DNA from 3 places in the Desulfitobacterium hafniense DCB-2 genome. Region 2 is predicted to be linked to each of the others. Evidence: a T-box and tRNA genes for the amino acid it is inferred to sense, from the RefSeq annotation. Region 2 holds a T-box; the other regions hold tRNA genes.
What was found. A T-box is a leader RNA that pairs with one kind of tRNA and senses whether it is charged. The one in region 2 lies ahead of leuS (leucine--tRNA ligase), so its partner is inferred to be a tRNA-Leu.

Region 1: it encodes a tRNA-Leu, which carries the amino acid that the T-box ahead of leuS (leucine--tRNA ligase) is inferred to sense. The anticodon was not compared.
Region 3: it encodes a tRNA-Leu, which carries the amino acid that the T-box ahead of leuS (leucine--tRNA ligase) is inferred to sense. The anticodon was not compared.

The regions. Positions count from the first base shown of each region.
Region 1 is NC_011830.1:3,570,935-3,575,135, forward strand. It holds gene DHAF_RS16640 (thioredoxin domain-containing protein) at 1-771, shown strand, start outside; gene DHAF_RS16645 (HD-GYP domain-containing protein) at 852-1,922, opposite strand; tRNA gene DHAF_RS16650 (tRNA-Leu) at 2,265-2,351, opposite strand; gene DHAF_RS26145 (hypothetical protein) at 2,482-2,658, shown strand; gene DHAF_RS16655 (aspartyl-phosphate phosphatase Spo0E family protein) at 2,732-2,884, opposite strand; gene larC (nickel pincer cofactor biosynthesis protein LarC) at 2,955-4,163, opposite strand.
Region 2 is NC_011830.1:4,592,829-4,597,029, forward strand. It holds gene leuS (leucine--tRNA ligase) at 1-1,868, opposite strand, end outside; T-box leader at 1,941-2,139, opposite strand; gene rsfS (ribosome silencing factor) at 2,185-2,523, opposite strand; gene yqeK (bis(5'-nucleosyl)-tetraphosphatase (symmetrical) YqeK) at 2,510-3,088, opposite strand; gene DHAF_RS21630 (RNA recognition motif domain-containing protein) at 3,315-3,566, opposite strand; gene nadD (nicotinate-nucleotide adenylyltransferase) at 3,681-4,201, opposite strand, start outside.
Region 3 is NC_011830.1:2,605,581-2,609,781, reverse strand. It holds gene DHAF_RS11980 (hypothetical protein) at 1-285, opposite strand, end outside; gene DHAF_RS11970 (hypothetical protein) at 1,342-1,758, shown strand; tRNA gene DHAF_RS11965 (tRNA-Leu) at 2,071-2,157, opposite strand; gene DHAF_RS11960 (acetyl-CoA carboxylase carboxyltransferase subunit alpha) at 2,226-3,185, opposite strand; gene accD (acetyl-CoA carboxylase, carboxyltransferase subunit beta) at 3,185-4,099, opposite strand; gene DHAF_RS11950 (putative signal transducing protein) at 4,102-4,201, opposite strand, start outside.

The sequences.
Region 1 (4,201 bases), 1.0 Mb from region 2:
GCCTTAGCCAAAGGCGCTCAAGTCCTTGGCGAGCCCGCCTATGCTGAAGCGGTAGAGCAGGCTGTTTATTTTATCCGGAAAAATCTCTATGCCAACCAGCGCCTGTTAGCCCGCTACCGTGATGGGGATTCCGCCCATTTAGGCTATTTGGATGATTATGCCTTTTTAATCTGGGGCCTTATTGAACTCTATCAAGCTTCCGGAAAAAAAGAGCATCTGGAATTCGCTCTCCAGCTGCAAAGAGAACAGGATGAACTTTTCTGGGATGGGGCAAAGTCCGGATACTTCTTAACAGGCCGGGATGCTGAGGAACTGCTGATCCGCCCTAAAGAAATCTATGATGGGGCCACTCCCTCCGGCAATTCTATCTCTGCCCTGAACCTGATCCGCCTGGCCCGGCTTACCGGCGACGGGGAACTGGAAAAGAGAGCCTATGAACAGATAAATGCCTTTAAAGCCACCCTTTCCACTTATCCTTCAGGGTACAGCGCTTTTCTGCAAGCCATCCAGTTTGCTCTCCAGGAAAGCAGGGAGATTATCCTGGCCGGCCCTCTGCAGCATCCTGAGCTAAAGAACATGAAGACCGCAATCTTTAAAAAGTTCCATCCCTATACCACTCTTCTTTATGAGGAGGGTACCCTTTCTGAGCTTATTCCTTGGTTAAAAGACTATCCCCTGGATTCTGAAAAGATGACCGCCTACCTGTGTCAGAATTACGCTTGCCATAAACCCGTTCATAAAGCTGAAGAGCTGTCTGCCTTACTGACCTAATCCACGCAAAAAGAAGCAAAGCCGGGCATACTATACCCAATCCGGTTTTGCTTCTTTATTTCATCTTTAATCTTAATACTTTATTTGTTCTCTATGCCGACAATCATCAAGGAAGGATGTTCCGCCAGGTTATAATCAATGGGGGCAATGAGGCGAATCTCTCCTTCATGGGTCATTCGGACATAAGGCCGGGTCGGAAAAGTGAAATTTTGCTTTACCACATTACCGCGAAGTCCGTTGGTAAGACGGACCCCTGTACCTGTAGGATAGGGCGTAATGCATTTGGAAAAGGTGTTCTGCACTACTTTAGGTTCAAAAAGGGTATCCGAATTGGCGATAACATATTCGTAGGCCTCATACGGCTGCAGAGCATTCCGATAAACCCTTTTGCTGGTTAATGCCTCATAAACATCCGCAACAGCAGCTAACCGGCCATATTCATGAATCTGGTTCCCTTTTAATCCCCTCGGATAACCGCTGCCATCCCAACGCTCTTGGTGCTGAAGAGCGATGTGAGCAGACAGTAAGTTAATGTCATGGTTTTTCCGGAGGATTTCAAATCCATATTCAGCATGTTTCTTAATCTCCGCGAATTCTTCAGGAGTAAGGGGTCCTCTCTTATTAAGTATCTCCGAAGGGATCTTTATCTTGCCGACATCGTGCATGAGCACACCCATGCCAAGCTCCAGCAGTTTTCCGTTATGCCAGCCCATAGATATTCCCATAATTAAGGCGATAATGGTGGTATTCACGGAATGATGAAAAGTATAATCATCGTATCCCTGAATCTCCATAACGTTTCCCAGCATGTCCTTGCTGTAAAGAAGATCAGCGATGATGTTTTGCACTGCCTTTTTAACCTCACCCAGATTAACGGTGTGAGGTTGTGCTTCATTGAGATTTTTGCTCAGATTTTCCAGAGACGCGTAAGCTGCTTCACGTGTTTTTATGGATACCGCAGAATAAATCTCCACATCCTGAAATGTATCATCCTCAATAAACATGGTATCAAACCCCAAACGAGATAATTTATCTATATAATTACGAGTGAGCTTTACTCCTGCCTGCAATAGGACCTTTCCGTTGGGACTAACCAGCGGACGAGCAAGCACTTCTCCTTCGCCCACATAAGCAATATTTACTAAACGCATATAACACTCCTGCTCTCAATTTACAAATATGTACTTTTATCTCATTTAAACAAAACGTATATACAATTTCGCCAAAATTATTCTTTATCCTCTTCTGTTTTTTCTGCTCCAAATATTTTCCCTTTGGTCCTATAAGGCTTTAAACGGGCCTATTTCCCTTAAAACCATTATACTTATGCTTTTGTGAAAAATGAACAACCAATTATTAAGATTAACAAAAAAATTTATATTTATAATAATTAAAATTACATCCTTTACCGAAATAACTCTTCTAGGCGCTCTGTCATTGCAAGGTGTAAATGAAAAAGCCCTTGATTTTTCAAGGGCTTCAAAATTTCATTATGGTGCGGACGAGAGGACTTGAACCTCCATGAGCGTACACTCACTAGTACCTGAAACTAGCGCGTCTGCCAGTTCCGCCACGTCCGCGAGACAATATTCATTATATGAAAACTGAGCCGACTTGTCAATAGAATATTTTAATTTACTTTAAAAGCTTGTACACGACTCTGCCGCCCTGTGCATACATTAAAGAGAGGGCAAATAGGGAGTGAGCATTATGATGAATGATGAACTGTATGTAAAACTAAAACAATTACTGGATTTTGTCGAGCGCGAAGCCGAAAAACCACTCGAAGACTACAACTACGAGGTTAGGATATGGAGCAAAGGGTACCAAAAAGCGATGATTACCATCAAAGATTATATTTGGAATATCTTTAATTCCAGTAATTGAAGCATGGGATGTAGACCGTTCGGAAAGATACAAAAAAGCCCTATCTGCTGATAGGGCTACATATTAATAATCATTATTTCGCTGTAAGGTGGTATTCGTTGAGAAGCTCGTCCAGCCTTTGGCTTAAACTAATCACTTCCGGGTCGGTAAGAGGCTTTCTCTTACCTAATTGATTAAGCTCTTTTCTCATATCCTCAATGAGCCTAAGCAATTGATGGTTCCACATAGATTTGACTCCCTTTCCATATGATAACAGATAACAGCCCAACAAAAATATTTTACAAAATCTGGCCCAATTAGTCTATAGGATATTTCGTCGAATAAAGTAAAATTTTCGCCTTTTCTTTTATCTCTTCATAGATCTGCTTAAGGGGTTCTCCGGTCAATCGGGCCAGCCGGCGGCAGTCCTCGTACTCCGGGCTGACCGTGCAGGCTCTCCCTTCCATAAAAGCCACCTTGACTTTCGCTGAACCGTAGTTTGTTTCAACAGTGAATAGCTCATAAGGAAGCATATATTTTTTGATCGGATAAACCCGTAATCCTATGGTGGTCGTCTCCTGGAAAAGAATCTTGCGCATTTCCTCCAGCTTATGATAGGGAGTCTGCACCGTCAGCAGTACGGCAGGGCGGTTTTTTTTCATCTGGATAGTCTGGATATAGACATCCATTGCTCCTGCTTGGAAGAGTTTTTCAAAGAGATAATCGTAACACTCCGGGTTCATATCGTCGATATTTACTTCCAGGGTTAATGCCTCTCCTTCTCGAATCCCCTCCTGCCCTTTATCCTCATCGGCCAGCTCTCCGACGGTCAGCCTTAATAGATTCGGGATGGTTAAATCTTTCACTCCTGCACCATAGCCGACTCTCTCTACTCTAATTTTAGGGAATGGACCAAACTCCCGGCAATAGGCGGTTACTATGGCAGCTCCGGTGGGAGTAGCCAGCTCTCCTTCCACATCCTGAGCATAAATCGGAACCCCGGTCAATAATTCCAAGGTAGCCGGAGCAGGTACGGGCAGCAGCCCATGAGCCGCCTTAACAAAACCTTTTCCCACATGAATTGGCGAAGCAAACACTTTTTCAATTCCCAAACGCCAAAAACCTATGACTGCCCCGACAATATCCACAATGGCATCGACTGCGCCGACTTCATGAAAATGAATCTGTTCGATATCGGTGCCATGAATCTTCGCTTCAGCTTTCCCTAAACGGGTAAATATCTCTAAACTCTTCTCTTTAACCTGGGGAGGCAAAGCACTTCTGCCGATGATTGCCTGAATATCCGACAGATGGCGATGGACATGACCTTCCAAAGCGTGAACATGGATCTGGGTACCCCTGATTCCCTGTTTAAGGACTTTCTGTTCATACAATTCATATTCATCCAGATCCAAGCCAGCCAAATCCCTCTGCAAAAGATTAAAATCCAATCCTGCATCGACCAGGGCGCCCAAAAGCATATCCCCGCTGATACCGGAAAAACAATCCAGATAAGCTGCTTTCATATTTTCATTCTCCTTAAACAAATACTCTTGCAAATTAA
Region 2 (4,201 bases):
TTCCATTCCAAATCCCGCTCCGGCGGAGCTGCGAAGAGGATGAAGAGGCGGGCCGTATCGGCACCATATTTAGAAATAATTTCTTCAGGACTTACCACATTACCCTTGGATTTGGACATTTTAGCCCCGCCCAGGCAAACCATCCCCTGAGTGAGTAGGTTGGCAAAGGGCTCATCGACTTTAAGATAGCCAAAATCCCGCAGAGCCTTAGTAAAGAAACGCGAGTACAGCAAATGGAGAATAGCATGCTCTACTCCACCTACATATTGATCCACATTCATCCAGTGATCTGCAGCTTCTTTGGCGAAGGGGAGCTGAGCATTGTGGGGATCAGTATAGCGGAGGAAATACCAGGAGGAGCACATAAAAGTGTCCATAGTGTCTGTTTCACGACGGGCCTTACCGCCACAGGTGGGACAGATGGTTTGTTTAAAGCTTTCCGAGGTGGTCAGGGGATTCTCCCCCGCTTTAAAGACCACATCGTCCGGGAGCATGACAGGGAGTTGGTCCTGGGGCACAGGAACAATTCCGCAATGATCGCAATAAATCATGGGAATGGGAGCTCCCCAGTAACGCTGACGGGAAATAAGCCAGTCACGGAGGCGGAAATTCACTTTCCGTTCACCAAAGCCATCGTGCTCAGCTTTATCACACATCTTCTCCCAGGCCTCCACATTCTTGAGACCATCATACTCGCCGGAATTCACCATCATTCCCTCTTCAACGAAAGCTGCTTGAAGAGGAGTATCCTTTTCCTCCACAGGGGTTCCCTCAGGCAGGATAACGGTCTTAATGGGAAGCTTATACTTCCCGGCGAACTCAAAGTCCCTTTCATCATGGGCCGGTACGCCCATAACCGCTCCTGTTCCGTATTCAAAAAGAACATAGTTAGCGATCCAGATGGGTACTTTTTCTCCGCTATAGGGGTTAATGCAGTAGGCCCCGGTAAACAGGCCTTCTTTTTCGGTTTCGGTGGAAGTCCGGGCGATTTCATTCAGCCCCTTCATCCGTTCGATAAAGGCTTGCACGTCATTTTCGTATTCCGTACCAGCAATCAGCTTTTGCACCAAAGGGTGCTCCGGTGCCAGCACTACATAGCTCACACCAAAAATCGTATCCACCCGGGTGGTATAGACCCGAATTTTATCCCCGTGGTTCTCCAGGTCGAATTCCACTTCGGCTCCTTCAGAACGGCCAATCCAGTTTTTTTGCATGGTCTTCACTTTATCAGGCCAGCCGGGGAGCTTTTCCAGATCATCCAAAAGCACTTGAGCATAGTCCGTAATCTTAAAAAACCATTGTTCCAGATCTTTTTTGGTAACGGCGGTGTCGCAACGTTCACAAGCTCCATCCACCACCTGCTCGTTGGCAAGAACGGTGGCACAAGAAGGACACCAGTTGACGCCGGCTTTTTTCTTATACACCAAGCCATGTTTGTAAAACTCTAAAAAGATCCATTGCGTAAACTTGTAATAGTCGGGATGACAGGTCGTAACCTCCCGCTCCCAATCATAGGAGATTCCCATTTCCTGAAGCTGCCTTTTCATATTGGCGATATTTTTCCAAGTCCACTCAGCCGGCGGCGTTTGATTCTTAATGGCCGCATTTTCTGCCGGCAGCCCAAAAGAATCCCAACCGATGGGATGCAGAACATTGTAACCCCTCATCCGCTTAAAGCGAGCGATGACATCCACTATAGAATAATTCCGGACATGTCCCATATGAAGATTGCCGGAAGGGTAAGGAAACATCGCTAAAGCATAGAATTTGGGTTTATCAGAATGCTCTTCGGCTTGATAATCTTTTCTGTCCACCCATTTTTTTTGCCATTTAGGCTCAATCTCTGAAAAAAGATATTTCTCTTGCATTATAATTTTCCCCCTTAAACATTCCGAACTCCATGATCGAGATGAAATCAAGATATAAAAAACTCCCATCCCTAAAGGGACGAGAGTAACTTCCCGCGGTACCACCCAATTTCAACTGCACTTCATCGATGATAACGGCTCGCACCGGCACTCATTATGATCTGAGTACAGCTCCGGGGCGAGTGCTTACCAAAGTCTCACAGCAACTCTCACCGACCGTTGCCTCTCTGAAATGAGGTTGTTTGGGCTTATTCCCCTTCATTGCTTTTCGCAAGTTTCCTATATAATAATCCAAAATTCGGCATCATGTCAACTATCAAGAACTGATCACCGGCGCGTCTCCCCAGAGCCGCTCAAGATTATAGAATTCCCGCTGGTCCGGAGTCATCACGTGAATCACCAGATCTCCGCAATCCACAAGAACCCATTTGGCCTCCTGCAACCCTTCTACTCTTAAAATAGTCACGCCCAACTCGGGGAGCTTCTCGGAGAGGTTATCGGTGATCGCCTTAACTTGAGTGGTGGAATTTCCGGTTGTGATCAGGAAATAATCTGTGACCATGGAAATCCCTTTGAGGTCAAGCAGAATGGTCTCCCGGCCTTTTTTGTCTTCAACAAGGTTTACAGCGCCATGCAATTGCTTATCTGTCAGCAAATTTTTGCCTCCTTTTTAAATCTTCATAGGTAAGCAGTGTTTGAGGATGGATGCTCCGCTTACTTTTTCGCAAATAATTTAAAGTATGTTCAACACACATTAGTGTACCATTCTCAAGATTATCATACAAGGATTGTCGTAGTTTGTCTACATCGGGAAAAGAACGCTGAGGTTCTGTTAGATCAGCACTATAAATTAACATCTCCAGGCCCCCCATTCCCGGAGCTCCTAAAGTGTGATGAGCTATCGCCGCCAATACTTCCCGATCCTTGTAGCCATATTCACACTCCAGCCAATAAGCTGCCAGGGGACCATGTAGACTCTGAGGATTGTCTTCATCCTCAGGATAGCGAATTAAATTCCACTCTTTCGCCATAGAAATCTGTTGCGTAAAATCAATTTCTTTCTTAAGGTCATGCAGATAGGCAGCAATCTGAGCCCTCTCGCCATCCACCTGATGCTTTATGGCCAGCTCCTGAGCCCACCGGACAACTCCCAAAGTATGACTGAACCGCTTCTTTGACATGGAACTGCAAGCTAAATTGTAGGCTTCCTGAATATCCAAAATCGCCAGAACCTACTTTCCAATAAATATATGCTAAAGAAAACCCGGCTTCACCACGAAGACACTGTCTTCGCACTTGTTGCTTTAAACCCATGCTTGCCAATGAGGTGAAGTCGCCGGTTGCACTTATGCTTAGAAAGTATATAGCGCAAGCTTATACTTTCTGACAGTGCGAGAAGACCCTTCTGACCTTTTGGGCAAGAGGGTCTTCCAGAACTATGTTTTTTTACATCTGCTGTTTAGGTCTTGCCTCATTGACCGTTAAAGGCCGGCCGCCGAAATCCTTCCCATTAAGGTCTTCCGCCATACGTGCCGCATCCTCATCTTCAACCTCTACAAAACCAAAACCTCGTGAGCGCCCTGTCTCACGATCCGTAATGATACGACTGCTTATCACTTGACCATACTGGCCAAAGAAAGAGTTGAGATCTTCAGATGTAGTGTTCCAGGGTAAATTTCCGACATAAAGGGTTGCCATATTTGCTGTCACCTCTTGCTTATTGGATTCGAATTTAGTATGAGCAAAAGCTCCAGAACTATACTTACCTGATTTTGTAATCCACAAATCAAGCTGTAATGCTAAACCATAAAACTAGATCCGATACAAACCTGTTTCTTCGATATAGAGGCGAACGGATTCAGGAAGTAAATAGCGAATGGGCTTCCCCTCTTTGACCCGGGAACGTATATCGGTGGAAGATATGGCTAAAGCAGGCACATCAAAAAGATGCATATGGGGCAGAAATTCCGGATAATCCCGTTTCAATTCTTCAAGAAACTCATGAGGGTCAAATCCAGGGCGGGAAGCCCCGATGAAATGGCTGAGGGATAAAACAGACTGTACTTCTCTCCAGGTGAAAATCTCGCGAAAGGCATCTGCTCCCGTAATAAAATACAGCTCGTGCTGCGGATAGAGCTTATGCATATCCTTAAGGGTATCCACAGTATAGGAATAACCTTTACGCTGGATTTCCAGATCAGAAACTTCAAAAAAGCTGTTATCCTGAACAGCACGTTTGACCATTTCATAGCGATCCCCGGAAGAGGTTACCCTACGCCCCACTTTATGGGGAGGATTACCCGTGGGGATAAAAATCACTTTCTCCAAGGCAA
Region 3 (4,201 bases), 2.0 Mb from region 2:
CCGAAAATCTTCGTCCAACGCCTCAGCCTCCAAAAGCGGTGCCCTTTCTATCGCAGTCAGGTATTCACGAACCTCCATGGAAAAGGGCGCCACCTTATGATATAACTCGCTTGCTTCGGGAGAGCGAATGTCACCAGGGAAGATGCACATATACCCGCTGGGTTCCACATGGCAGGCGGAACGGCCATTTATCAGGATTGGCAGTGCGTTTCTTTCTGGCGGAGCAGTTTCAATATCATGTTTGGAAAGGACGCGGGAGAGCTCTTTGAAAAAGTCTTTGACCATATGAATTTCCTCCTTGTTCTGATGTTGAAATGCAAAAAGGGCGCTGACTTCATTGGCTCTTAATCAAGCCGTTAAAATCAGCGCCCTTTTGCAGTTTCGGTTTGTTGGGTTGTGCGGGTTTTGGGTAGCGCCCTTTTATCTTTGACAGCCCTCTCAAAAAGGGCGCTACGATTTATTGTTCTACTTGTGAGTTTGAGTCCTGTCAGGGTGAAGCATTACCCCTCATAAATCTACGGAAAAAGGGCTTCCACTTTTTATAGTGGAAGCCCTCGAAAGGCACGGATTTACTGGCTTTACAGCCAATAAATCATTTTCGCCTTGTCTTTTTGGTGCGAGTGGTCGGAGTCGAACCGACACATCCGTAAAGATAACGGTTTTTGAAACCTATCCAATGCGTTTGGTATAGTTAAGTTTATCAGTGAAACGCAGTGATTACAAGGGTTTTATAATTTCAGTGTTGGGGATGTAAACGTTAATTTAGGGATACCTTTGAATCGATTGTTTCACTTTTTCATAATGATGCCTCAATAGGGTCATGCTCTTTATTACCGACATATGTAACCATTTGTCGAAAAGCAGGGATTATCTTCTTGCCAGAAGAAATTCCTTTTATATTTAAATAGGAGGTGGCCGCAATAGGAATTCACATAATCCTATAAGGACCGATAAAAACAGCCCCGGGAATTATTGTCCCCGGGGGTTTCACATCCTATAAAGAAACCATTTACAGGTTTGTAGTTCAAACTTCAAATCATACCGCCTTAGCTTTCCGTCAATGTCGCTCTGACACGAGTAGATTTTCATCGGGTTCCCGGCCAGCTTCTCCTCGCTAACCCTGAGGATTTGCTCCACGTTGATGACCTTGTCCTTATGTTGAAACCTCGCCGGAGCAGGGTAAATCACTCATATTGTATTCCGCCTATTTCATTATTTTTAATGAAATCAGCAAAAGCGATAATCAAAGCTTATGAAGCCTCAATCATGAATTATCTGTAACAATAGCCTTATGATTTGAGTATAATTTTGGTAAAAGTAATACAGATCGGAGGGATTGAATTGCCTGTATTTGGAAGCAGGGATTGGTATGGGAACCTTGCCTGTAACTTCATGTATGTTCAGGGAATCAGCGACTTTGATGATAATAGCAGTGTTAGACTTACACAAGATGATGCAGAACAAAGGCTTTCTATCACTTTACGAATAGGGAAAGATAAAACTCCCAAATACCTCTTTTACGATCAGATAGTTTCCATCGAAATTAAGAAGAAGCATGGAACAAGAAATCGCGATTTCTCTATCAGTTATCATCCGGCAAATAACCCTGACGATGTAAAGATTCTTCTATTCGAGATTGTCGATGCTTCTCTCCATTGGAGAAAATTCATAGGGGCACTCAAGAGTAAAATTCCTCAGCCACCTGAACCTGAACAACTTGATTCTCAGCCTGAGCCAGAAGTTTCTCAATATCTCTAGGAAATCATCTTCAAAGACGGTAAAAATGCCAGATCATAAAGAACTGGCATTTGCTTTGTAAGAGAGGCTAGAGGCGCTGTGACGTTAGCCTTAGAAATTGGCGCCAGAGCCGGCGAGATCCAAGCCCTAAAATGGATAATGGCGAAAAAGCAAAGCGAAGCCAAAAGCGAAGTAAACTAAAAAAGGCCAACCCCAAAGGGCTGACCTCAGCTTAAATCAAATGTTCCACTTTTGTTCCACCTAATTTTTATTATTTCGAATATCGAAGAAATAAAAAATCCCTGCAATGTCTGCAGGGATTGGCTTTTCGATTGGTGCGAGTGGTCGGAGTCGAACCGACACATCCGTAAAGATAACGGTTTTTGAGACCGTCGCGTCTGCCTGTTCCGCCACACTCGCATACTGCCTGAGCAGGTCACCTCGGCAACAGGTGACTTAGATATAATAGCATAGAATTTGAAAATGTGTCAAGCCTTCTCTTCAAATTCTCCGTAGTTCATAAGTTTTTCATAACGCATAGTTCGCAGCTCATCCGGTGGGAGTTCTCGAAGTTCCGCCAGGGCTTCGGCAATGGTTTTCTTCATTTCCTCGGCGGTCCGCTCCACACTCCGGTGGGCTCCTCCCAGGGGTTCCTTGATAATGCCGTCGGCGATTCCCAGCTCCAGGAGATCCTGGGCGGTGAATTTTAAAGCGGAAGCCGCTTCCTTCGCTTTGCCCGGATCCTTCCAGAGAATTGACGCACAGCTTTCCGGAGCAATGACCGAGTAGAAGGAATTCTCCAGCAGCAAGACCTTGTTCCCCACACCTAAGGCCAAGGCGCCGCCGCTGCCTCCCTCCCCGATCACGGTGCAAATAATCGGAACGCTGTACCCAGCCATGGCCTGTAAGCAGCGGGCAATGGCTTCCCCCTGCCCCCGTTCCTCCGCTTCAAGATCACAAGCCGCACCGGGAGTATCGATAAAGGTGAGGATGGGGCGGTGGAATTTTTCCGCCTGATCCATCAGGCGGAGAGCCTTCCGGTATCCTTCCGGATGGGGCATGCCAAAGTTTCGCTGAATATTCTCCTTAGTCCCTCTCCCTTTGATATGGGAAACCACCGTGACGGGAATCCCTTGAAAGATGGCGATACCGCCGACGATAGCCTTGTCGTCGGCAAAGAGACGATCCCCTTTGAACTCCATAAAATCCTCAAAAAGCAGAGGGGCATAATCGTAAAAATTCGGTCGTTCCATATGGCGGGCAATCTGAACCTTTTGCCAAGGTTCCAGGTTGCCGTAAATTTCTTTTCTTAATCGTACCAGTCTGCGCATGAGCTTGGAGATTTCCGGCGAAAGATTGATATCCTTCTCTTTGGAGAATTCCTGCAGCTCCGCGATCTTCTGTTCAAGCTCAAGAATTGGCTTTTCAAAATCAAAATGTTGAGCCATTAAACTGCCCCTTCCTGATGATAACGCAGCAAACGTCCTAGAACCTTTCTCATCTCTGCTCGTTCCACTACACAATCAATCTGTCCGTGGCTCTGATTGAATTCAGCAGTCTGGGCACCTTCCGGAAGTTCTTTACGCATGGTTTGCTTGATGACACGGGGACCTGTAAAGCCGATCAGTGCACCCGGTTCAGCGATATGTATATCTCCTAAGGAGGCATAGCTGGCTGTGACTCCTCCGAAAGTAGGATCGGTCAATACGGAAATATAGAGCAGCCCTTCCTCGGCCAAACGCCCTAAGGCCGCGCTGGTCTTAGCCATTTGGTACAAGGAGAGGATTCCCTCCTGCATGCGTGCTCCGCCGGAGGTGGAAAAAATAATCACCGGACAGCGCAGTTCGATAGCCCGCTCAATAGCGCGGGTAATCTTCTCTCCGGTCACAGAGCCCATACTGCCCATCATGAAGTTCCCCTCATTAAAAGCCAGAACCACCGGCATTCCTTCGATGCTGGCCTGGCCTGTAAGTACGGATTCCGAAACATCGGATTTCTGATAGGCTTCCGCCAGCTTTTCCTCATAATCGGGAAAGCTCAGCGGATTCGTGGTCTGAAGCTCCCGATCCCATTCTGCGAAACTCCCCGGATCAACCAGATGTTCAAGTCTCTCCCGGGCCGGGATGCGGAAATGATAACTGCAGGTCAGACAGACTCTTTGGTTCTCCACCAAATCCTTATTAAACAGCGCTTCGCCGCATTTAGGACATTTCACCCAGAGACCGTCAGGGAGCTCTTTGCGGGTGGATTCCTGTTCCGGAGAGGGCTCGTCGAAATAAGCCAGCCCCCCTTCCGAATTTTTCGGAGGCAGCGAACTGAGAGTTGCGTATTTGCGTTTTTTACGAAATATATCTTTTAACATACCTAGCTCCCCATATAGCTAGTAATAATTTCATGAGCTTCTTCCGCCTCTGACTCAGGGACCAGGATCTCCACCGATGCGTGATCCCCCAGATGAGCTGAG